Regions from separate parts of the Psychrobacillus sp. AK 1817 genome, predicted to be linked through region 1. Evidence: a T-box and tRNA genes for the amino acid it is inferred to sense, from the RefSeq annotation. Region 1 holds a T-box; the other regions hold tRNA genes.
What was found. A T-box is a leader RNA that pairs with one kind of tRNA and senses whether it is charged. The one in region 1 lies ahead of leuS (leucine--tRNA ligase), so its partner is inferred to be a tRNA-Leu.
Positions count from the first base shown of each region.

Region 2: it encodes a tRNA-Leu, which carries the amino acid that the T-box ahead of leuS (leucine--tRNA ligase) is inferred to sense. The anticodon was not compared.
Region 3: it encodes a tRNA-Leu, which carries the amino acid that the T-box ahead of leuS (leucine--tRNA ligase) is inferred to sense. The anticodon was not compared.

Region 1 covers NZ_CP031739.1:3,833,967-3,841,812, forward strand. The annotation lists gene D0S48_RS19265 (lipoteichoic acid synthase) at 311-2,275, shown strand; gene D0S48_RS19270 (CoA transferase subunit A) at 2,514-3,203, shown strand; gene D0S48_RS19275 (3-oxoacid CoA-transferase subunit B) at 3,217-3,870, shown strand; T-box leader at 3,956-4,171, shown strand; gene leuS (leucine--tRNA ligase) at 4,270-6,681, shown strand; gene D0S48_RS19285 (hypothetical protein) at 6,777-6,986, shown strand; gene D0S48_RS19290 (anthranilate synthase component II) at 7,334-7,846, opposite strand, start outside.
Region 2 covers NZ_CP031739.1:3,050,300-3,058,145, forward strand. The annotation lists gene D0S48_RS15260 (Tex family protein) at 1-2,158, shown strand, start outside; gene D0S48_RS15265 (SprT family protein) at 2,218-2,685, shown strand; tRNA gene D0S48_RS15270 (tRNA-Asn) at 2,769-2,843, shown strand; tRNA gene D0S48_RS15275 (tRNA-Glu) at 2,857-2,931, shown strand; tRNA gene D0S48_RS15280 (tRNA-Asp) at 2,956-3,031, shown strand; tRNA gene D0S48_RS15285 (tRNA-Gln) at 3,035-3,109, shown strand; tRNA gene D0S48_RS15290 (tRNA-Lys) at 3,121-3,193, shown strand; tRNA gene D0S48_RS15295 (tRNA-Leu) at 3,266-3,352, shown strand; tRNA gene D0S48_RS15300 (tRNA-Arg) at 3,371-3,447, shown strand; tRNA gene D0S48_RS15305 (tRNA-Gly) at 3,477-3,550, shown strand; rRNA gene D0S48_RS15310 (16S ribosomal RNA) at 3,705-5,258, shown strand; rRNA gene D0S48_RS15315 (23S ribosomal RNA) at 5,495-7,846, shown strand, end outside.
Region 3 covers NZ_CP031739.1:2,377,791-2,385,636, forward strand. The annotation lists rRNA gene D0S48_RS11760 (23S ribosomal RNA) at 1-1,997, opposite strand, end outside; tRNA gene D0S48_RS11765 (tRNA-Ala) at 2,115-2,190, opposite strand; tRNA gene D0S48_RS11770 (tRNA-Ile) at 2,207-2,283, opposite strand; rRNA gene D0S48_RS11775 (16S ribosomal RNA) at 2,391-3,944, opposite strand; tRNA gene D0S48_RS11780 (tRNA-Ala) at 4,080-4,155, opposite strand; tRNA gene D0S48_RS11785 (tRNA-Pro) at 4,171-4,247, opposite strand; tRNA gene D0S48_RS11790 (tRNA-Arg) at 4,254-4,330, opposite strand; tRNA gene D0S48_RS11795 (tRNA-Leu) at 4,347-4,435, opposite strand; tRNA gene D0S48_RS11800 (tRNA-Gly) at 4,451-4,525, opposite strand; tRNA gene D0S48_RS11805 (tRNA-Leu) at 4,543-4,627, opposite strand; tRNA gene D0S48_RS11810 (tRNA-Lys) at 4,651-4,723, opposite strand; tRNA gene D0S48_RS11815 (tRNA-Thr) at 4,730-4,805, opposite strand; tRNA gene D0S48_RS11820 (tRNA-Val) at 4,819-4,894, opposite strand; rRNA gene rrf (5S ribosomal RNA) at 4,921-5,036, opposite strand; rRNA gene D0S48_RS11830 (23S ribosomal RNA) at 5,162-7,846, opposite strand, start outside.

The DNA of each region.
Region 1 (7,846 bases):
ATGGACTTTAAAATGGAGTAAGAGGTTTTTGTTAATTAATGCCAATTTAAATGTGGGTCTTCAACTAAGTATCTAATTTTTATAATCCCTTCAAATGTAAAGTCAGCACCATGAAAAGAAGTATCGATACATAATGATAAGTATCTATCTAAAGGCTATGCAAAGATAAATGCAGTAGTTTTTTTACTTGACAAAAGTCGAAGAAAGAGGTAGGTTATATTAGCTTTAGAAATTATATTAAAATTATTTTCCCCTAAATATAATATTTAATTTAAATCTTGAAATACTAGACTTATAGGAAGGTGATCAAATGGAAATTTTAAATAATAACAAGACTACCTTTTTAAACAAGTTTAGTAGTCTGTTTATTTTAGCCGTTTTCATGTTATGGATTAAAACATATATCACGCAAGTAACTCAGTTTAACTTAGGAGTAGAAGGACTCCTTCAACAATTCCTTTTATTTATAAATCCGCTGGGCTCTGCCTTGCTATTTCTTGGATTTTCTTTTGCTTTCAAAGGTCGAGGAAGATACACATTACTTGCTGTTATTTATGCTTTAATGTCCTTTCTTTTATATGCAAATGTAGTTTATTATAGATTTTTTAGTGACTTTATTACATTACCAACGATTACTCAAACGCAGAATTTTGGAGACTTAGGTGGCAGTGTTGTTTCTTTATTAAAACCCTACGATATCATGTTCTTTGTCGATGTATTTTTGTTGATTTACCTATGTGTGTCTAAAAAAATACAAAAAAATAATAGTAGAGTTGGATATAAGAAAGCAATTGCTGGGCTTGCTTTTGTAATAGGAATATTTGCATTAAATTTAGGATTAGCTAACTATGATCGTCCACAGTTATTAACTCGTGGTTTTGATAGAAACTATATTGTTAAGTATTTAGGAATGTATAACTATACTATTTATGACGCTACTGAAACTATAAAGGCATCTTCACAGAGGGCTTTAGCTGATAGCGATGATATGACAGAAGTTATTAACTATACAAAATCTATCTCTGCGGAACCTAACCCAGAATATTTTGGCGCTGCGAAGGACATGAACGTCATCTATATCCATTTGGAGTCATTCCAAAACTTTTTAATGAACTATAAATTAAACGGTGAAGAAGTTACACCATTCTTAAATTCATTAATAAAAGATCCGAATACACTATATTTTGATAATTTCTTCCATGAAACAGCACAAGGTAAAACTTCGGATGCTGAATTCATGCTTGAAAACTCATTATTTGGTTTACCGCAAGGATCTGCATTTATTACAAAAGGTCAGAATACTTATCAATCAGCTCCAGCGATTTTAAAAGAGGATGGTTATACATCTGCTGTATTCCACGGCAATAACGGCACTTTCTGGAATCGTAATGAGATTTATAAATCATTCGGCTATGAGCATTTCTTTGATGCCAATTATTATGACACAACTTCTAAAGAAGATATGGCTGAATATGGATTATTGGACAAGCCATTCTTTGAACAATCATTAGAATATGTAAAAACTTTACCTCAACCTTTCTATGCTAAATTTATTACGGTTGGGAATCATTATCCATATAAAATGAATCAAAACTTAACAACAATTGATAAAGCAGATACTGGTGATGCAAGTGTAGATGATTATTTCCAAACTGCTCGTTATGCTGATGAAGCAATTGAACAGTTCATTGGTGAATTACAAAACTCCGGCTTATATGATAACAGTATGCTTGTTTTTTATGGTGATCATTATGGTATTTCTGAAAATCATAATAAAGCCATGGAACAAATCATTGGAAAAGAAATTACTCCTTACGAAAGTACTAATTTACAACGGGTACCTTTAATTATTCACGTTCCTGGGATGCAGGGTGGAGTCAATCATACTTACGGAGGGCAAATAGACCTTCTTCCAACCTTATTACACTTACTTGGAATTGATTCACAAGATTATGTTCAATTTGGGACAGACATATTATCAAAAGAACATAACGATATAGTTCCATTCAGAAATGGTGATTATGTCAGCCCTACTATCTATTCAATTGATGAAAAATTTTATGATGCAACAACTGGTTTACCACTTGTTGATGATAATCAAATTCAAAAAGCGAATGAGTATAAGAAAAGAGTAGAAAACAGGTTGCATTTATCTGATAAAGTTGTAAATGGTGACTTATTGAGATTTTACACACCGGCAGGCTTTACTAAGGTTAATCCTTCCCAATATAATTATAATAAGGACGTAACAGAAAAAGCTGACAACGAAAAATAATAGATTTATTTAATATAATTTAATCCGATTAAAGAACAAATTCTCCAAGTGGAATTTGTTCTTTTTTTTATTCTAAAAAAATGTAATAAGAATTTTGTTACCAAAAGAAGCATTTTTAAGATTTGATATACTGTCTCGAGATGAATATATACCGTAAATAATCAAAAAGGTTTGCGGAGTAGTCCGATATTTGAGAATATAATAGGGTAGGCTGTATTTTTTGAAAGGGGATAGGGATATGAAACCGATTTATAGTTCAGCAAAAGAAGCTGTCGCAGGTATTGAAGACGGCATGACGTTAATGGTAGGCGGATTTGGATTAGTAGGTATTCCAGAGCAGCTAATTTTAGCGTTAGTTGATAAAGGGGTAAAGGATTTAACCGTAATTTCCAATAACTGTGGCGTAGATGACTGGGGCCTAGGCCTTTTACTAAAAAATAAACAGATTAAAAAAATGATAGGCTCCTATGTAGGTGAAAATAAAGAGTTTGAAAGACAAGTAATTTCAGGAGAGATTGAAGTTGAGCTCACTCCACAAGGTACTTTAGCGGAAAAAATTCGTGCCGGAGGGGCAGGAATTCCTGCATTTTTTACTCCAGCAGGTGTAGGTACAGTAGTTGCAGAGGGTAAAGAGGTACGTATTTATGACGGTAAGGAATATGTTCTTGAAGAAGCCCTTAGAGCAGATTATGCCTTGATTCGGGCGGCTAAGGCAGATAAGTTTGGTAACCTAATATACAACAAAACAGCTCAAAACTTCAATCCAATGATGGCTGCTGCTGGTTTGGTGACGATAGCAGAAGTAGAGGAAATCGTAGAGACAGGCGATTTAGATCCAGCCCAAATACATACACCAAGTATTTATGTCCAAGGTCTGTTCCAAGCAGAGCAGGAAAAAAGAATCGAACGTCTAACGACACGTTCATAAGGGGGAGATTCGGATGAATACACGTGAAAAAATTGCGAGAAGAGCAGAAAAAGAAATTGAAAATGGGAACTATGTAAATCTAGGGATTGGAATTCCTACCTTGGTTGCCAACTTTATATCTCCAGATAAGACAGTGGTGCTTCAATCAGAGAATGGACTTTTAGGCATAGGGCCATATCCAACGGAGCAAGAAGTGGATCCAGACCTTATCAATGCTGGTAAGGAAACAGTTACTACAATACCAGGGTCATCCTTCTTCTCAAGTGCTGAATCCTTTGCGATGATACGCGGAGGACATGTAGATGTTGCTATTTTAGGGGCAATGGAGGTATCCGAAAAGGGAGATTTAGCTAACTGGATGATCCCAGGTAAGATGATTAAAGGAATGGGAGGAGCGATGGATCTTGTACATGGTGCCAAGAAAATAATTGTTATTATGGACCATTGTGCGAAGGACGGCTCCGCAAAGATTAAAAAAGAATGTGCCTTGCCTCTAACTGGTAAGGCAGTTGTGAATAAAATAATAACAGAACGGGCAATGATTGAAGTAACTGAAGATGGCCTAGAGTTAAAAGAGGTATTTGAAGGGTATTCTGTTCAAGATATTATCGATGCTACTGAAGCTGGTTTAATCATCAAAGATGTAAAAGAGAATGTAGCGATTTAATTTCTCATAATATAAAATTTTTGATGAGAGTACATCTTGTGTTTTCCTTCAATATCCATTAGAATAAATGCATTACATTGAATAACAATCGACTAAGAAAAGGAATAGTAAATAACACTCGTTTCTGAAGAGAGCTAACATCTGGTGCAAGTTAGTGTAACGAATTATTGAACTCGCCTTTGAGTCTGTATAAGTGAACGATTAGTAGCTTATACCGTTTTCCGCGTTAAGGAAACAAGTTGAGTGATAATTTTTTCACTAATTTGGGTGGTACCGCGTGAGTATATCTCTCGTCCCTTAGTTTTTTAAGGGGCGAGTTTTTTTATTTGGCGCTGTTATCTTTTGGGGTTTTAAACCAATGATAGTTAGAAAGCGCCATTAACTGAAGGAGGAAGAAAGATGAGCTTTAATCATGAAGCAATTGAGCAAAAGTGGCAAAGTTATTGGAAAGAAAACAAGACATATAAAATGATTGATGATCCTTCCAAACCAAAATTTTATGCATTAGATATGTTCCCATATCCATCAGGAGTAGGTCTACACGTGGGCCATCCACTTGGATATATTGCAACAGATATTCTAAGTGCATTTAAACGTAAACAAGGCTACAATGTACTTCACCCAATGGGATGGGATGCATTCGGTCTTCCTGCAGAGCAGTATGCAATTGATACAGGTAATGATCCTGCAGAATTTACTGCAAAAAATATTGCGACGTTCAAACGTCAAATGATGGATCTTGGCTTTTCTTATGATTGGGATAGAGAAATCAATACAACCGATCCTTCCTATTACAAATGGACACAATGGATCTTCATCCAGCTTTATAAAAAGGGCTTAGCTTACGTGGATGAAGTGCCAGTAAATTGGTGTCCAGCATTAGGTACAGTTCTAGCGAATGAAGAGGTAATTGATGGCTTATCGGAACGTGGTGGGCATCCAGTAGAGCGTAGACCAATGCGTCAATGGGTTCTTCGCATTACGGCTTATGCAGATAGATTGTTGGAGGATTTAGATGATTTAGATTGGCCAGAGAGCTTGAAAGAAATGCAACGTAACTGGATTGGCCGTTCTGAAGGAGCAGAGCTAACGTTTGAAGTTGCAGGAACAAAGGAATCCTTCCAAGCATTTACGACTCGTCCAGATACTATTTTTGGCGCAACATATGCAGTATTGGCACCAGAGCATAAATTAGTGGATGCTATTACAACTCCAGAGCAGCAGGAAGCAGTTCAAGCTTATAAAGATCAAGTAAAATTGAAAAGTGATTTAGAGCGTACAGATCTTGCCAAACATAAAACTGGAGTGTTTACAGGAGCCTATGCCATCAATCCAGTTAGTGGTGAAAAAATGCCAATCTGGATCGCAGACTATGTTTTAGCAACATATGGAACAGGTGCTATCATGGCAGTTCCTGCACATGATGAGCGTGACTATGAGTTTGCTAAGCAATTCGATCTTCCGATTGTAGAAGTTGTTTCGGGTGGAAGCATTGAAGAAGCTGCTTACACAGAGGATGGCATACTTGTTAATTCGGATTTCTTAAATGGTCTTAACAAAGAAGAAGCAATCGCTAAAGCAATTGAATGGTTTGAAGCGAATGGAAAAGGCGAGAAGAAAATTACTTATCGTTTACGTGACTGGTTGTTCAGCCGTCAGCGTTATTGGGGAGAACCAATTCCGATTATCCATTGGGAAGATGGAACTTCAACACCTGTAGATGAATCAGAGCTTCCACTTATGCTACCTGTTACTACTGATATCAAGCCAAGTGGTACAGGTGAATCTCCATTAGCTAATATTGAGGAATGGGTAAATGTAGTGGACCCAGTGACTGGTAAAAAAGGACGTCGTGAAACAAATACAATGCCTCAGTGGGCAGGAAGCTGCTGGTATTATATACGCTATATCGATCCACATAATGATGAAGCACTAATTGATCCAGAGCTAGTAAAACGCTGGTTGCCAGTAGATCTTTACGTAGGTGGGGCAGAGCATGCTGTACTTCACTTGCTATATGCACGTTTCTGGCATAAATTCCTATATGATATCGGTGTTGTGACAACGAAAGAGCCATTCCAAAAATTATTTAACCAAGGAATGATCTTAGGTGAAAATCACGAGAAAATGTCTAAATCAAAAGGGAATGTAGTTAATCCTGATGATATCGTGAAGAGCCACGGAGCTGATTCACTTCGTTTATATGAAATGTTCATGGGACCTCTAGACTCTTCTAAACCATGGTCAACGAATGGTCTAGACGGCTCTCGTAGATTCTTGGATCGTATTTGGAGATTATTTGTAACAGAAGAGGGCACTCTAAGCCCGAAAGTTAGCGACACATCATCTGACAATATGGAAAAAGCGTACCACCAAACGGTTAAGAAGGTCACAGAGGATTACGAGGCAATGCACTATAACACGGCTATCTCTCAAATGATGGTATTTATTAATGAAGGATATAAAGCTGAGAAAATTTCTAAGGAATATGTAGAGGGCTTCGTGAAGCTTATTTCTCCTATTGTTCCTCATATCTCAGAGGAGCTTTGGAGCATTTTAGGCCATGATAATTCTATCGCTTATGAATCTTGGCCAACATTCGATGAATCCAAGCTTGTGGACAACGAGGTTGAAATTCCAGTACAGATCAAAGGGAAAGTTCGTGCAAAACTTGTCGTGTCTAAAGATGCAACAAAAGATGAGCTAGAAGCATTGGCATTAGCTTCTGAACAAGTTCAACAATGGATTGAAGGCAACGAAGTCAAAAAAATCATTGCAATCCCTGGTAAAATGGTAAACATCGTTATTTAATAAATAATAAAGCTGCTTAGTCTCTTATGAGAGTTAAGCAGCTTTATTTTTTTAGAAAAAACACAAACATGATGAGAGCTGAGGCGACTTGAGGGATGATTGAGACAAAACAAGAAGAGCATCACAAACGGGGTGATGGCTTATTACTATCCCACAAAAACTTCTATCTGTTTGTGCAACTTTTAACGTCGTCTCCGCAACATTTCAAGCGTTTTGTGCAAGGTTTTGCTCCATCACTGCAATGTTCCACTTCATCTGTGCAAGGTTTTGGCTCATCACCGCAAGGTTCTCGCAAATCTTCATAATTTCATTTTAACCGCAACACTTTCATCCATTGAAACGTCGTCCACTTTCTCTCAACTACACCCCACATGATTGCAGCGACAGGCGGGGACTCCTGTGGGATGAGTGAGACAGATAAGACATCACAAACGACGCGTAAGCGACGGAGATGGCTTATCGCTCACCCCACGGAAAGCGACCGCCGAAAGCGAAAATCTGCAACCTATTAATTAAACTTTTCCTGCAAACCATTTGCACTTTTCATGAAGCAATATCTTCTTTTGGAAACATGAACTTTAACAAAAGCAAACCAACAATATGAACTAAAATAATACCAAGAGCAGCTACCATCAAACTCTCCTTTCAAAGGTTAATTCAACGTATCTACAAATACTTTCATAAGCATAGTACCATGCTCTGTTCCAATAGACTCAGGGTGAAACTGAAGTCCATAAAGTGGATAGTCCCTGTGCTTTATTGCCATAATTTCATGATCATCATCAGCTCTTGCGAGAACCTCGAAACAATCTTGTAAACTATCCTCTTCAATGACAAGAGAGTGATAACGCATGACGGATATAGGGCCTTCAAACCCGTGGAACAATTCATTTTGTGTATGATGTATTGTAGATAGCTTGCCGTGCATAATTGTTTTAGCCTGCACGACATTGGCACCAAAAGCAGCACCAATCGATTGGTGACCAAGACAAATTCCAAGGATAGGGTATTTCTTATAGAATGCTTGAATAACTTCAATTGAAATACCTGCTTCAAGCGGATTACCTGGTCCAGGGGAGATGACAATTGCTTCCGGGCGAAGCTTATCTATAGCTTCAATGGTAATAGCATCATTTCTAACAATCATGACATCCTTACCAAGAAT
Region 2 (7,846 bases), 780 kb from region 1:
GAAAATGCTTCAGCTTGTTTCTAAAGAAACTGGCATAAAAACTACGCAAGCCGAACAAGTAATAAAACTTTTAGAAGAAGGAAACACCGTTCCTTTTATAGCTCGTTATCGTAAAGAACAAACAGGATCTTTAGATGAGGTCCAAATAAAAGCAGTAGAAGATCGGTATCAATATATACAACAGCTTGAACAACGCAAAGAGGAAGTACTGCGTTTAATAGATGAACAAGGAAAGCTGACGGAAGAGCTTACTACTTCCATTCAAAATGCTACGGTGCTTCAGCGAGTAGAGGATTTATATCGACCTTATAAACAAAAGCGAAGAACAAAGGCGACAGTAGCGAAGGAGAAAGGGCTTGAACCTTTAGCAGATGAACTATTAACCTTCCCTAAAGCATCTATCTATGATTTAGCACAAGCCTATATTAATGAAGAGCTAGAAGTATTGACGACGGAGGATGCACTCCAAGGGGCTCGTGACATTCTCGCAGAACAATTTGCTGATGATGCGAAAATACGCGAACAGATTCGAAATCTATCCCGTATGGACGGGAAAATTGTTACTGCGCTAAAGAAAGCAGAGCTTGATGAAAAAAATGTCTATGAAATGTACTATGAATATGATGAACCAGTGAAGAAAATTGTGCCTCACCGTATTCTTGCATTGAATCGTGGAGAAAAAGAGGATGTATTAAAAGTTGGTCTCCAGGTACCACTTGAAAAGATTTTAAGAGTAATGGAAACTCAATGGATTCCTAATAATATATCTAGCAGTGCTACAGAGCAGGTAAAGCAAGCAATCGAGGATTCCTATAAACGGTTAATACAGCCTTCAGTAGAAAGAGAAATCAGAGCAGAACTTACTGAAAAAGCAGAAACACAAGCTATTCATATTTTCTCTGAGAATCTACGAAACTTATTGCTTCAGCCTCCGTTAAAGGGGAAAGTTGTTCTAGGAGTGGATCCTGCATACCGGACAGGTTGCAAACTAGCAGTTGTAGACGATACAGGTAAATTACTAGAGGTATCGGCTATTTATCCACATGCACCAAAAATGGATGTGGAAGGCTCGAAAAGAAAGGTACTTTCTTATCTTAAAAAATATCCAATTACTTTAATTGCAATAGGAAATGGTACAGCTTCTCGTGAAACAGAGCAATTTATAGTAGATTGCCTGAAAGAAGTAGAGGGTGAAGTAGCATATGTTATTGTCAACGAAGCAGGTGCTTCTGTTTATTCAGCTTCCGAAACAGCGCGAAATGAGTTTCCAGACCTTCAAGTGGAGCAACGAAGTGCAGTCTCTATTGCCAGAAGACTTCAAGATCCTTTAGCGGAGTTAGTAAAAATAGATCCAAAGGCAGTAGGGGTAGGGCAATACCAGCATGATGTTTCACAAAAAAAACTCTCGGAATCACTTTCTTTTATAGTAGAAACTGCTGTTAACCAGGTAGGGGTCAATGTAAACACAGCGTCAGCCTCCTTACTGCAATATGTTTCTGGTCTTTCTAAAACGGTTGCTGAAAATGTGGTGAATATGCGCAATGAACAAGGGCGCTTTACTTCAAGAGCTCAGCTTAAAAAAATTCCGCGTCTTGGAGCCAAAACATATGAGCAGGCAATTGGTTTCCTGCGTGTACCAGATGCAAAAAATCCTTTTGATGCAACAGGAATTCACCCAGAAAGCTATAAGGCAGCTGAACAGGTCCTAGAAATTGTAGGATTGAAGAAAGGCCAAATAGGTTCTAAGGTAGCAGAAGAAGCATTAAATAACATTTCTATAGAAGAAACTAGTAAGGAATTAGGAATCGGCGAAATTACTTTGAAGGATATTTTAGATGCACTTATTAAGCCTGCACGTGATCCACGCGAAGCTTTCCCACAGCCTATACTAAAGAAAGATGTCTTGAAGTTAGAGGATTTAAAGGCTGGAATGGAGCTTCAAGGAACTGTTCGTAACGTAGTAGACTTTGGAGCCTTTGTAGATATTGGTGTTAAACAGGACGGACTTGTACATATATCCAAGCTTAAAAAAGGATTTGTAAAACATCCCCTAGATGTAGTTTCCCTTGGAGATATCGTTACAGTTTGGGTAGAACAGTTCGATGCTAACAAAGGTAGAATCGCATTAACTATGCTTCCGCCGGAACAACAAGTGTAATAATAAGAGTGTCCAATGATAGAATCATTGGACAAACTCTTTTATTTAGGAGAGGTAATATGACAGATGAACAATTGAGTGAATTAGTAAGTAAAATCTCAAAAGAGATTTTTGGGAAAGAATTTCGACATAAAGCCTGTTTTAATAAAAGACTCCGCAGTACTGGAGGCAGGTATATGTTAAGAACTCATATAATTGAAATAAATCCTCTTGTTCTAGAAAAGCATGGAATGAAAGAATTAATAGGAGTGATCAAGCATGAGTTATGTCATTATCATTTACATATAGAAGCAAAAGGCTACAAACATCGAGATGCAGATTTTCGCCAGCTTCTAAAACAAACAGATTCCCCCAGATTTTGTTCCACTTTAGTAGAGCCTAAAAGGCAACCACGTACTAAAGTTTACATGTATAAATGCTCAAAATGTGGGTTGTTATATAGACGGAAAATTCGAGTAAATACTCACAAATTCAAGTGTGGCAAGTGTTTTGGCGACTTAGTTTTAAGCTCTTCAAAAAAAATATAAGAAATTTGATGAAAAGTGTTGACGTTTGTCCAAACCCTCTCTATAATAGAAAAAGTCGAGTAAAACAAAACGACAAAAATTATTCCGAAGTAGCTCAGTGGTAGAGCAATCGGCTGTTAACCGATCGGTCGTAGGTTCGAGTCCTACCTTCGGAGCCATATAACTTACATAGGCCCCTTGGTCAAGCGGTTAAGACACCGCCCTTTCACGGCGGTAACACGGGTTCGAATCCCGTAGGGGTCACCATTTAAATTTAATAAAACATACATAGGTCCCGTGGTGTAGCGGTTAACATGCCTGCCTGTCACGCAGGAGATCGCCGGTTCGATCCCGGTCGGGACCGCCATGTTGGGGTATAGCCAAGCGGTAAGGCAACGGATTTTGATTCCGTCATGCCCTGGTTCGAATCCAGGTACCCCAGCCATTTCGTTTCGTGAGCCATTAGCTCAGTTGGTAGAGCATCTGACTTTTAATCAGAGGGTCGAAGGTTCGAGTCCTTCATGGCTCATCATTATTACAATAATTGTTGACAGACTCTTGCGAGTGAGTTATAATAGAGTTCGTCCCATTTTATAACTAAGCGGTCGTGGCGGAACGGCAGACGCGCTAGGTTGAGGGCCTAGTGGGGGATAACCCCGTGGAGGTTCAAGTCCTCTCGGCCGCACCAAGCAATGTCTCTTACTAAGCGCCCGTAGCTCAATTGGATAGAGCGTCTGACTACGGATCAGAAGGTTGTGGGTTCGACTCCTGCCGGGCGCGCCAATAAAACAATTATTTAATAAATTATATATGCGGGTGTAGTTTAGTGGTAAAACCTCAGCCTTCCAAGCTGATGATGAGAGTTCGATTCTCTTCACCCGCTCCAATTTAACTATAGCAAAACATGAACATTGAAAACTGAACATGCAAAACGTTAAGACATATAGCATCAAACAACTTCGGTTGTATTGACGCAAAACAATTTTTGACATCATTTAATGATGATGCCAGCAAAACAAAATGAGCTTTTTAAGTTCTCTATTATGGAGAGTTTGATCCTGGCTCAGGACGAACGCTGGCGGCGTGCCTAATACATGCAAGTCGAGCGAATGATGAAGAAGCTTGCTTCTTCTGATTTAGCGGCGGACGGGTGAGTAACACGTGGGCAACCTGCCCTGTAGATTGGGATAACTCCGGGAAACCGGGGCTAATACCGAATAATCCATTACCTCACATGAGGAAATGTTAAAAGACGGTCTCGGCTGTCACTACAGGATGGGCCCGCGGCGCATTAGCTAGTTGGTGAGGTAACGGCTCACCAAGGCGACGATGCGTAGCCGACCTGAGAGGGTGATCGGCCACACTGGGACTGAGACACGGCCCAGACTCCTACGGGAGGCAGCAGTAGGGAATCTTCCACAATGGACGAAAGTCTGATGGAGCAACGCCGCGTGAGTGAAGAAGGTTTTCGGATCGTAAAACTCTGTTGTGAGGGAAGAACAAGTATGAGAGTAACTGCTCGTACCTTGACGGTACCTCATTAGAAAGCCACGGCTAACTACGTGCCAGCAGCCGCGGTAATACGTAGGTGGCAAGCGTTGTCCGGAATTATTGGGCGTAAAGCGCGCGCAGGCGGTCCTTTAAGTCTGATGTGAAAGCCCACGGCTCAACCGTGGAGGGTCATTGGAAACTGGGGGACTTGAGTGCAGAAGAGGAAAGCGGAATTCCAAGTGTAGCGGTGAAATGCGTAGAGATTTGGAGGAACACCAGTGGCGAAGGCGGCTTTCTGGTCTGTAACTGACGCTGAGGCGCGAAAGCGTGGGGAGCAAACAGGATTAGATACCCTGGTAGTCCACGCCGTAAACGATGAGTGCTAAGTGTTAGGGGGTTTCCGCCCCTTAGTGCTGCAGCTAACGCATTAAGCACTCCGCCTGGGGAGTACGGTCGCAAGACTGAAACTCAAAGGAATTGACGGGGGCCCGCACAAGCGGTGGAGCATGTGGTTTAATTCGAAGCAACGCGAAGAACCTTACCAGGTCTTGACATCCCGCTGACCGGCCTAGAGATAGGCTTTTCCCTTCGGGGACAGCGGTGACAGGTGGTGCATGGTTGTCGTCAGCTCGTGTCGTGAGATGTTGGGTTAAGTCCCGCAACGAGCGCAACCCTTGATCTTAGTTGCCAGCATTCAGTTGGGCACTCTAAGGTGACTGCCGGTGATAAACCGGAGGAAGGTGGGGATGACGTCAAATCATCATGCCCCTTATGACCTGGGCTACACACGTGCTACAATGGACGGTACAGAGGGTCGCAACCCCGCGAGGGTGAGCTAATCCCATAAAACCGTTCTCAGTTCGGATTGTAGGCTGCAACTCGCCTACATGAAGCCGGAATCGCTAGTAATCGTGGATCAGCATGCCACGGTGAATACGTTCCCGGGCCTTGTACACACCGCCCGTCACACCACGAGAGTTTGTAACACCCGAAGTCGGTGGGGTAACCCTTTTGGGAGCCAGCCGCCGAAGGTGGGACAGATGATTGGGGTGAAGTCGTAACAAGGTAGCCGTATCGGAAGGTGCGGCTGGATCACCTCCTTTCTAAGGATATATTCGGAATACAGATTTTTATCTGTATCTTAACGTTTTGCAGTTCAGTTTTGAGTGTTCATTTTTATGATGAACATTTATACTTGCTCCTGCGATTACTCGTCGCAAAGGGACAAGCCCTTTGTTCTTTGAAAACTGGATAAAACGACATCAAAAAAAGAAACAAACGCAAGATATTCAAATTGTGATCACTTACGTGATTGCAAGTGTAGTACTTTTAACTTTTAGGTTAAGTTAATAAGGGCGCACGGTGGATGCCTTGGCACTAGGAGTCGACGAAGGACGGCACTAACACCGATATGCTTCGGGGAGCTGTAAGTGAGCTTCGATCCGGAGATTTCCGAATGGGGAAACCCACTGCCCGTAATGGGGCAGTACATTTGCGTGAATACATAGCGCATCTGAGACACACCCAGGGAACTGAAACATCTAAGTACCTGGAGGAAGAGAAAGAAAATTCGATTCCCTGAGTAGCGGCGAGCGAAACGGGAAGAGCCCAAACCAAGAGGCTTGCCTCTTGGGGTTGTAGGACACTCTATACGGAGTTACAAAAGAATGAGTTAGATGAAGCGACCTGGAAAGGTCCGCAGGATAGGGTAAAAGCCCCGTAGTCCAAAATTCATTCCCTCCAGAGTGTATCCTGAGTACGGCGGAACACGTGAAATTCCGTCGGAATCCGGGAGGACCATCTCCCAAGGCTAAATACTACCTAGTGACCGATAGTGAACCAGTACCGTGAGGGAAAGGTGAAAAGCACCCCGGAAGGGGAGTGAAATAGACCCTGAAACCGTGTGCCTACAAATAGTCAAAGCCCGTTAACGGGTGATGGCGTGCCTTTTGTAGAATGAACCGGCGAGTTACGATTACATGCGAGGTTAAGTTGAGAAGACGGAGCCGCAGCGAAAGCGAGTCTGAATAGGGCGAATGAGTATGTGGTCGTAGACCCGAAACCAGGTGATCTACCCATGTCCAGGATGAAGGTAAGGTAACACTTACTGGAGGTCCGAACCCACGCACGTTGAAAAGTGCGGGGATGAGGTGTGGGTAGCGGAGAAATTCCAATCGAACCTGGAGATAGCTGGTTCTCTCCGAAATAGCTTTAGGGCTAGCCTCAAACGTTAGAATCTTGGAGGTAGAGCACTGTTTGGACTAGGGGCCCATCCCGGGTTACCGAATTCAGACAAACTCCGAATGCCAATGATTTATGTTTGGGAGTCAGACTGCGAGTGATAAGATCCGTAGTCAAGAGGGAAACAGCCCAGACCACCAGCTAAGGTCCCAAAGTATTTGTTAAGTGGAAAAGGATGTGGCGTTGCTTAGACAACCAGGATGTTGGCTTAGAAGCAGCCATCATTTAAAGAGTGCGTAATAGCTCACTGGTCGAGTGACGCTGCGCCGAAAATGTATCGGGGCTAAACAAATCACCGAAGCTGTGGATTGATACCTTTGGTATCAGTGGTAGGAGAGCGTTCTAAGGGCGTTGAAGTCAGACCGGAAGGACTGGTGGAGCGCTTAGAAGTGAGAATGCCGGTATGAGTAGCGAAAGATGGGTGAGAATCCCATCCACCGTATGACTAAGGTTTCCTGAGGAAGGCTCGTCCGCTCAGGGTTAGTCGGGACCTAAGTCGAGGCCGATAGGCGTAGACGATGGACAACAGGTTGATATTCCTGTACCACCACCCCACCGTTTGAGTGATGGGGGACGCAGTAGGATAGGGTAAGCGTGCTGTTGGTTATGCACGTCCAAGCAGTGAGGTGTGAGTGTAGGCAAATCCGCACTCTGTAACATTGAGCTGTGATGGCGAGGACTTAGTCCGAAGTTCCTGATTTCACACTGCCAAGAAAAGCCTCTAACGAGGTGGGAGGTGCCCGTACCGCAAACCGACACAGGTAGTCGAGGAGAGAATCCTAAGGTGAGCGAGAGAACTCTCGTTAAGGAACTCGGCAAAATGACCCCGTAACTTCGGGAGAAGGGGTGCTCTTTTGGGTGTATAGCCTAGAAGAGCCGCAGTGAATAGGCCCAGGCGACTGTTTAGCAAAAACACAGGTCTCTGCAAAACCGTAAGGTGAAGTATAGGGGCTGACGCCTGCCCGGTGCTGGAAGGTTAAGAGGAGTGCTTAGCGCAAGCGAAGGTGCGAATTGAAGCCCCAGTAAACGGCGGCCGTAACTATAACGGTCCTAAGGTAGCGAAATTCCTTGTCGGGTAAGTTCCGACCCGCACGAAAGGCGTAACGATCTGGGCACTGTCTCAACGAGAGACTCGGTGAAATTATAGTACCTGTGAAGATGCAGGTTACCCGCGACAGGACGGAAAGACCCCGTGGAGCTTTACTGTAGCTTGATATTGAATTTTGGTGCAACTTGTACAGGATAGGTAGGAGCCTTAGAGCCCGGAGCGCCAGCTTCGGAGGAGGCGTCGGTGGGATACTACCCTGGTTGTATTGAAATTCTAACCCATACCCGTAACCCGGGTAGGAGACAGTGTCAGGCGGGCAGTTTGACTGGGGCGGTCGCCTCCTAAAGTGTAACGGAGGCGCCCAAAGGTTCCCTCAGAATGGTTGGAAATCATTCGAAGAGT
Region 3 (7,846 bases), 1.5 Mb from region 1:
TCGTGCGGGTCGGAACTTACCCGACAAGGAATTTCGCTACCTTAGGACCGTTATAGTTACGGCCGCCGTTTACTGGGGCTTCAATTCGCACCTTCGCTTGCGCTAAGCACTCCTCTTAACCTTCCAGCACCGGGCAGGCGTCAGCCCCTATACTTCACCTTACGGTTTTGCAGAGACCTGTGTTTTTGCTAAACAGTCGCCTGGGCCTATTCACTGCGGCTCTTCTAGGCTATACACCCAAAAGAGCACCCCTTCTCCCGAAGTTACGGGGTCATTTTGCCGAGTTCCTTAACGAGAGTTCTCTCGCTCACCTTAGGATTCTCTCCTCGACTACCTGTGTCGGTTTGCGGTACGGGCACCTCCCACCTCGTTAGAGGCTTTTCTTGGCAGTGTGAAATCAGGAACTTCGGACTAAGTCCTCGCCATCACAGCTCAATGTTACAGAGTGCGGATTTGCCTACACTCACACCTCACTGCTTGGACGTGCATAACCAACAGCACGCTTACCCTATCCTACTGCGTCCCCCATCACTCAAACGGTGGGGTGGTGGTACAGGAATATCAACCTGTTGTCCATCGTCTACGCCTATCGGCCTCGACTTAGGTCCCGACTAACCCTGAGCGGACGAGCCTTCCTCAGGAAACCTTAGTCATACGGTGGATGGGATTCTCACCCATCTTTCGCTACTCATACCGGCATTCTCACTTCTAAGCGCTCCACCAGTCCTTCCGGTCTGACTTCAACGCCCTTAGAACGCTCTCCTACCACTGATACCAAAGGTATCAATCCACAGCTTCGGTGATTTGTTTAGCCCCGATACATTTTCGGCGCAGCGTCACTCGACCAGTGAGCTATTACGCACTCTTTAAATGATGGCTGCTTCTAAGCCAACATCCTGGTTGTCTAAGCAACGCCACATCCTTTTCCACTTAACAAATACTTTGGGACCTTAGCTGGTGGTCTGGGCTGTTTCCCTCTTGACTACGGATCTTATCACTCGCAGTCTGACTCCCAAACATAAATCATTGGCATTCGGAGTTTGTCTGAATTCGGTAACCCGGGATGGGCCCCTAGTCCAAACAGTGCTCTACCTCCAAGATTCTAACGTTTGAGGCTAGCCCTAAAGCTATTTCGGAGAGAACCAGCTATCTCCAGGTTCGATTGGAATTTCTCCGCTACCCACACCTCATCCCCGCACTTTTCAACGTGCGTGGGTTCGGACCTCCAGTAAGTGTTACCTTACCTTCATCCTGGACATGGGTAGATCACCTGGTTTCGGGTCTACGACCACATACTCATTCGCCCTATTCAGACTCGCTTTCGCTGCGGCTCCGTCTTCTCAACTTAACCTCGCATGTAATCGTAACTCGCCGGTTCATTCTACAAAAGGCACGCCATCACCCGTTAACGGGCTTTGACTATTTGTAGGCACACGGTTTCAGGGTCTATTTCACTCCCCTTCCGGGGTGCTTTTCACCTTTCCCTCACGGTACTGGTTCACTATCGGTCACTAGGTAGTATTTAGCCTTGGGAGATGGTCCTCCCGGATTCCGACGGAATTTCACGTGTTCCGCCGTACTCAGGATACACTCTGGAGGGAATGAATTTTGGACTACGGGGCTTTTACCCTATCCTGCGGACCTTTCCAGGTCGCTTCATCTAACTCATTCTTTTGTAACTCCGTATAGAGTGTCCTACAACCCCAAGAGGCAAGCCTCTTGGTTTGGGCTCTTCCCGTTTCGCTCGCCGCTACTCAGGGAATCGAATTTTCTTTCTCTTCCTCCAGGTACTTAGATGTTTCAGTTCCCTGGGTGTGTCTCAGATGCGCTATGTATTCACGCAAATGTACTGCCCCATTACGGGCAGTGGGTTTCCCCATTCGGAAATCTCCGGATCGAAGCTCACTTACAGCTCCCCGAAGCATATCGGTGTTAGTGCCGTCCTTCGTCGACTCCTAGTGCCAAGGCATCCACCGTGCGCCCTTATTAACTTAACCTAAAAGTTAAAAGTACTACACTTGCGATCACGTAAGTGATCACAATTTGAATATCTTGCGTTTGTTTCTTTTTTTGATGTCGTTTTATCCAGTTTTCAAAGAACAAAATTATTTCGTTGGTGGAGCCTAGCGGGATCGAACCGCTGACCTCCTGCGTGCAAGGCAGGCGCTCTCCCAGCTGAGCTAAGGCCCCGAAATAAAAAAAGGTATGGTGGGCCTAAATGGACTCGAACCATCGACCTCACGCTTATCAGGCGTGCGCTCTAACCAGCTGAGCTATAGGCCCTCTTTGAATTTCCATATCTATTATATGTTAATATACATGAACATTCAAAACTGAACTGCAAAACGTTAAGATACAGATAAAGATCTGTATTCCGAATATATCCTTAGAAAGGAGGTGATCCAGCCGCACCTTCCGATACGGCTACCTTGTTACGACTTCACCCCAATCATCTGTCCCACCTTCGGCGGCTGGCTCCCAAAAGGGTTACCCCACCGACTTCGGGTGTTACAAACTCTCGTGGTGTGACGGGCGGTGTGTACAAGGCCCGGGAACGTATTCACCGTGGCATGCTGATCCACGATTACTAGCGATTCCGGCTTCATGTAGGCGAGTTGCAGCCTACAATCCGAACTGAGAACGGTTTTATGGGATTAGCTCACCCTCGCGGGGTTGCGACCCTCTGTACCGTCCATTGTAGCACGTGTGTAGCCCAGGTCATAAGGGGCATGATGATTTGACGTCATCCCCACCTTCCTCCGGTTTATCACCGGCAGTCACCTTAGAGTGCCCAACTGAATGCTGGCAACTAAGATCAAGGGTTGCGCTCGTTGCGGGACTTAACCCAACATCTCACGACACGAGCTGACGACAACCATGCACCACCTGTCACCGCTGTCCCCGAAGGGAAAAGCCTATCTCTAGGCCGGTCAGCGGGATGTCAAGACCTGGTAAGGTTCTTCGCGTTGCTTCGAATTAAACCACATGCTCCACCGCTTGTGCGGGCCCCCGTCAATTCCTTTGAGTTTCAGTCTTGCGACCGTACTCCCCAGGCGGAGTGCTTAATGCGTTAGCTGCAGCACTAAGGGGCGGAAACCCCCTAACACTTAGCACTCATCGTTTACGGCGTGGACTACCAGGGTATCTAATCCTGTTTGCTCCCCACGCTTTCGCGCCTCAGCGTCAGTTACAGACCAGAAAGCCGCCTTCGCCACTGGTGTTCCTCCAAATCTCTACGCATTTCACCGCTACACTTGGAATTCCGCTTTCCTCTTCTGTACTCAAGTCCCCCAGTTTCCAATGACCCTCCACGGTTGAGCCGTGGGCTTTCACATCAGACTTAAAGGACCGCCTGCGCGCGCTTTACGCCCAATAATTCCGGACAACGCTTGCCACCTACGTATTACCGCGGCTGCTGGCACGTAGTTAGCCGTGGCTTTCTAATGAGGTACCGTCAAGGTACGAGCAGTTACTCTCGTACTTGTTCTTCCCTCACAACAGAGTTTTACGATCCGAAAACCTTCTTCACTCACGCGGCGTTGCTCCATCAGACTTTCGTCCATTGTGGAAGATTCCCTACTGCTGCCTCCCGTAGGAGTCTGGGCCGTGTCTCAGTCCCAGTGTGGCCGATCACCCTCTCAGGTCGGCTACGCATCGTCGCCTTGGTGAGCCGTTACCTCACCAACTAGCTAATGCGCCGCGGGCCCATCCTGTAGTGACAGCCGAGACCGTCTTTTAACATCTCCTCATGTGAGGAAATGGATTATTCGGTATTAGCCCCGGTTTCCCGGAGTTATCCCAATCTACAGGGCAGGTTGCCCACGTGTTACTCACCCGTCCGCCGCTAAATCAGAAGAAGCAAGCTTCTTCATCATTCGCTCGACTTGCATGTATTAGGCACGCCGCCAGCGTTCGTCCTGAGCCAGGATCAAACTCTCCATAATAGAGAACTTAAAAAGCTCATTTTGTTTTGCTGGCATCATCATTAAATGATGTCAAAAATTGTTTTGCGTCAATACAACCGAAGTTGTTTGATGCTATATGTCTTAACGTTTTGCATGTTCAGTTTTCAATGTTCATGGTGGAGCCTAGCGGGATCGAACCGCTGACCTCCTGCGTGCAAGGCAGGCGCTCTCCCAGCTGAGCTAAGGCCCCAATATTATAAATAACTGGTCGGGAAGACAGGATTCGAACCTGCGACCCCTTGGTCCCAAACCAAGTGCTCTACCAAGCTGAGCTACTTCCCGTATATATGGCGCGCCCGGCAGGAGTCGAACCCACAACCTTCTGATCCGTAGTCAGACGCTCTATCCAATTGAGCTACGGGCGCTAATGTTTCATAAAAGTGGTGCCGAGGACCGGAATCGAACCGGTACGGTAGTCACCTACCGCAGGATTTTAAGTCCTGTGCGTCTGCCAGTTCCGCCACCCCGGCACTTTGATGAATCTTTGGAGCGGAAGACGAGGTTCGAACTCGCGACCCCCACCTTGGCAAGGTGGTGTTCTACCACTGAACTACTTCCGCTCGGTTATTAAGTTAAATGGTGCGGGTGAAGGGAGTCGAACCCCCACGCCTTGCGGCGCTAGATCCTAAGTCTAGTGCGTCTGCCAGTTCCGCCACACCCGCATATTTATTTCACAAAAAGTGAATGAGCCATGTAGGATTCGAACCTACGACCCTCTGATTAAAAGTCAGATGCTCTACCAACTGAGCTAATGGCTCGAAAAATGGTGCCGGAGAAAGGACTTGAACCCTCAACCTACTGATTACAAGTCAGTTGCTCTACCAGTTGAGCTACTCCGGCAGGAGTAAAGTTATGGTGGAGGATGACGGGCTCGAACCGCCGACCCTCTGCTTGTAAGGCAGATGCTCTCCCAGCTGAGCTAATCCTCCTGGGTAATATTAATTTCTTATTACAAGCCCAGCGACGTCCTACTCTTGCAGGGGGAGACCCCCAACTACCATCGGCGCTGAAGAGCTTAACTTCCGTGTTCGGTATGGGAACGGGTGTGACCTCTTCGCCATCATCACTAGACTTGAATAATTTAATTGAAAGACAAGTTCTATTATAACAAGTTTGTAGAGTTTTACAAGCCTTATTATCAAAAAAATATTATTCTTTCAAAACTGAATAAACTGACATCATTAGAAACAAACAATTTGGTTAAGTCCTCGATCGATTAGTATTCGTCAGCTGCACGTGTCGCCACGCTTCCACCCCGAACCTATCTACCTCATCGTCTTTGAGGGATCTTACTTACTTGCGTAATGGGAAATCTCATCTTGAGGGGGGCTTCGTGCTTAGATGCTTTCAGCACTTATCCCGTCCACACATAGCTACCCAGCGATGCCCTTGGCAGAACAACTGGTACACCAGCGGTGTGTCCATCCCGGTCCTCTCGTACTAAGGACAGCTCCTCTCAAATTTCCTACGCCCACGACGGATAGGGACCGAACTGTCTCACGACGTTCTGAACCCAGCTCGCGTACCGCTTTAATGGGCGAACAGCCCAACCCTTGGGACCGACTACAGCCCCAGGATGCGATGAGCCGACATCGAGGTGCCAAACCTCCCCGTCGATGTGGACTCTTGGGGGAGATAAGCCTGTTATCCCCGGGTAGCTTTTATCCGTTGAGCGATGGCCCTTCCATGCGGAACCACCGGATCACTAAGCCCGTCTTTCGACCCTGCTCGACTTGTAGGTCTCGCAGTCAAGCTCCCTTCTGCCTTTACACTCTTCGAATGATTTCCAACCATTCTGAGGGAACCTTTGGGCGCCTCCGTTACACTTTAGGAGGCGACCGCCCCAGTCAAACTGCCCGCCTGACACTGTCTCCTACCCGGGTTACGGGTATGGGTTAGAATTTCAATACAACCAGGGTAGTATCCCACCGACGCCTCCTCCGAAGCTGGCGCTCCGGGCTCTAAGGCTCCTACCTATCCTGTACAAGTTGCACCAAAATTCAATATCAAGCTACAGTAAAGCTCCACGGGGTCTTTCCGTCCTGTCGCGGGTAACCTGCATCTTCACAGGTACTATAATTTCACCGAGTCTCTCGTTGAGACAGTGCCCAGATCGTTACGCCTTTCGTGCGGGTCGGAACTTACCCGACAAGGAATTTCGCTACCTTAGGACCGTTATAGTTACGGCCGCCGTTTACTGGGGCTTCAATTCGCACCTTCGCTTGCGCTAAGCACTCCTCTTAACCTTCCAGCACCGGGCAGGCGTCAGCCCCTATACTTCACCTTACGGTTTTGCAGAGACCTGTGTTTTTGCTAAACAGTCGCCTGGGCCTATTCACTGCGGCTCTTCTAGGCTATACACCCAAAAGAGCACCCCTTCTCCCGAAGTTACGGGGTCATTTTGCCGAGTTCCTTAACGAGAGTTCTCTCGCTCACCTTAGGATTCTCTCCTCGACTACCTGTGTCGGTTTGCGGTACGGGCACCTCCCACCTCGTTAGAGGCTTTTCTTGGCAGTGTGAAATCAGGAACTTCGGACTAAGTCCTCGCCATCACAGCTCAATGTTACAGAGTGCGGATTTGCCTACACTCACACCTCACTGCTTGGACGTGCATAACCAACAGCACGCTTACCCTATCCTACTGCGTCCCCCCATCACTCAAACGGTGGGGTGGTGGTACAGGAATATCAACCTGTTGTCCATCGTCTACGCCTATCGGCCTCGACTTAGGTCCCGACTAACCCTGAGCGGACGAGCCTTCCTCAGGAAACCTTAGTCATACGGTGGATGGGATTCTCACCCATCTTTCGCTACTCATACCGGCATTCTCACTTCTAAGCGCTCCACCAGTCCTTCCGGTCTGACTTCAACGCCCTTAGAACGCTCTCCTACCACTGATACCAAAGGTATCAATCCACAGCTTCGGTGATTTGTTTAGCCCCGATACATTTTCGGCGCAGCGTCACTCGACCAGTGAGCTATTACGCACTCTTTAAATGATGGCTGCTTCTAAGCCAACATCCTGGTTGTCTAAGCAACGCCACATCCTTTTCCACTTAACAAATACTTTGGGACCTTAGCTGGTGGTCTGGGCTGTTTCCCTCTTGACTACGGATCTTATCACTCGCAGTCTGACTCCCAAACATAAATCATTGGCATTCGGAGTTTGTCTGAATTCGGTAACCCGGGATGGGCCCCTAGTCCAAACAGTGCTCTACCTCCAAGATTCTAACGTTTGAGGCTAGCCCTAAAGCTATTTCGGAGAGAACCAGCTATCTCCAGGTTCGATTGGAATTTCTCCGCTACCCACACCTCATCCCCGCACTTTTCAACGTGCGTGGGTTCGGACCTCCAGTAAGTGTTACCTTACCTTCATCCTGGACATGGGTAGATCACCTGGTTTCGGGTCTACGACCACATACTCATTCGCCCTATTCAGACTCGCTTTCGCTGCGGCTCCGTCTTCTCAACTTAACCTCGCATGTAATCGTAACTCGCCGGTTCATTCTACAAAAGGCACGCCATCACCCGTTAACGGGCTTTGACTATTTGTAGGCACACGGTTTCAGGGTCTATTTCACTCCCCTTCCGGGGTGCTTTTCACCTTTCCCTCACGGTACTGGTTCACTATCGGTCACTAGGTAGTATTTAGCCTTGGGAGATGGTCCTCCCGGATTCCGACGGAATTTCACGTGTTCCGCCGTACTCAGGATACACTCTGGAGGGAATGAATTTTGGACTACGGGGCTTTTACCCTATCCTGCGGACCTTTCCAGGTCGCTTCATCTAACTCATTCTTTTGTAACTCCGTATAGAGTGTCCTACAACCCCAAGAGGCAAGCCTCTTGGTTTGGGCTCTTCCCGTTTCGCTCGCCGCTACT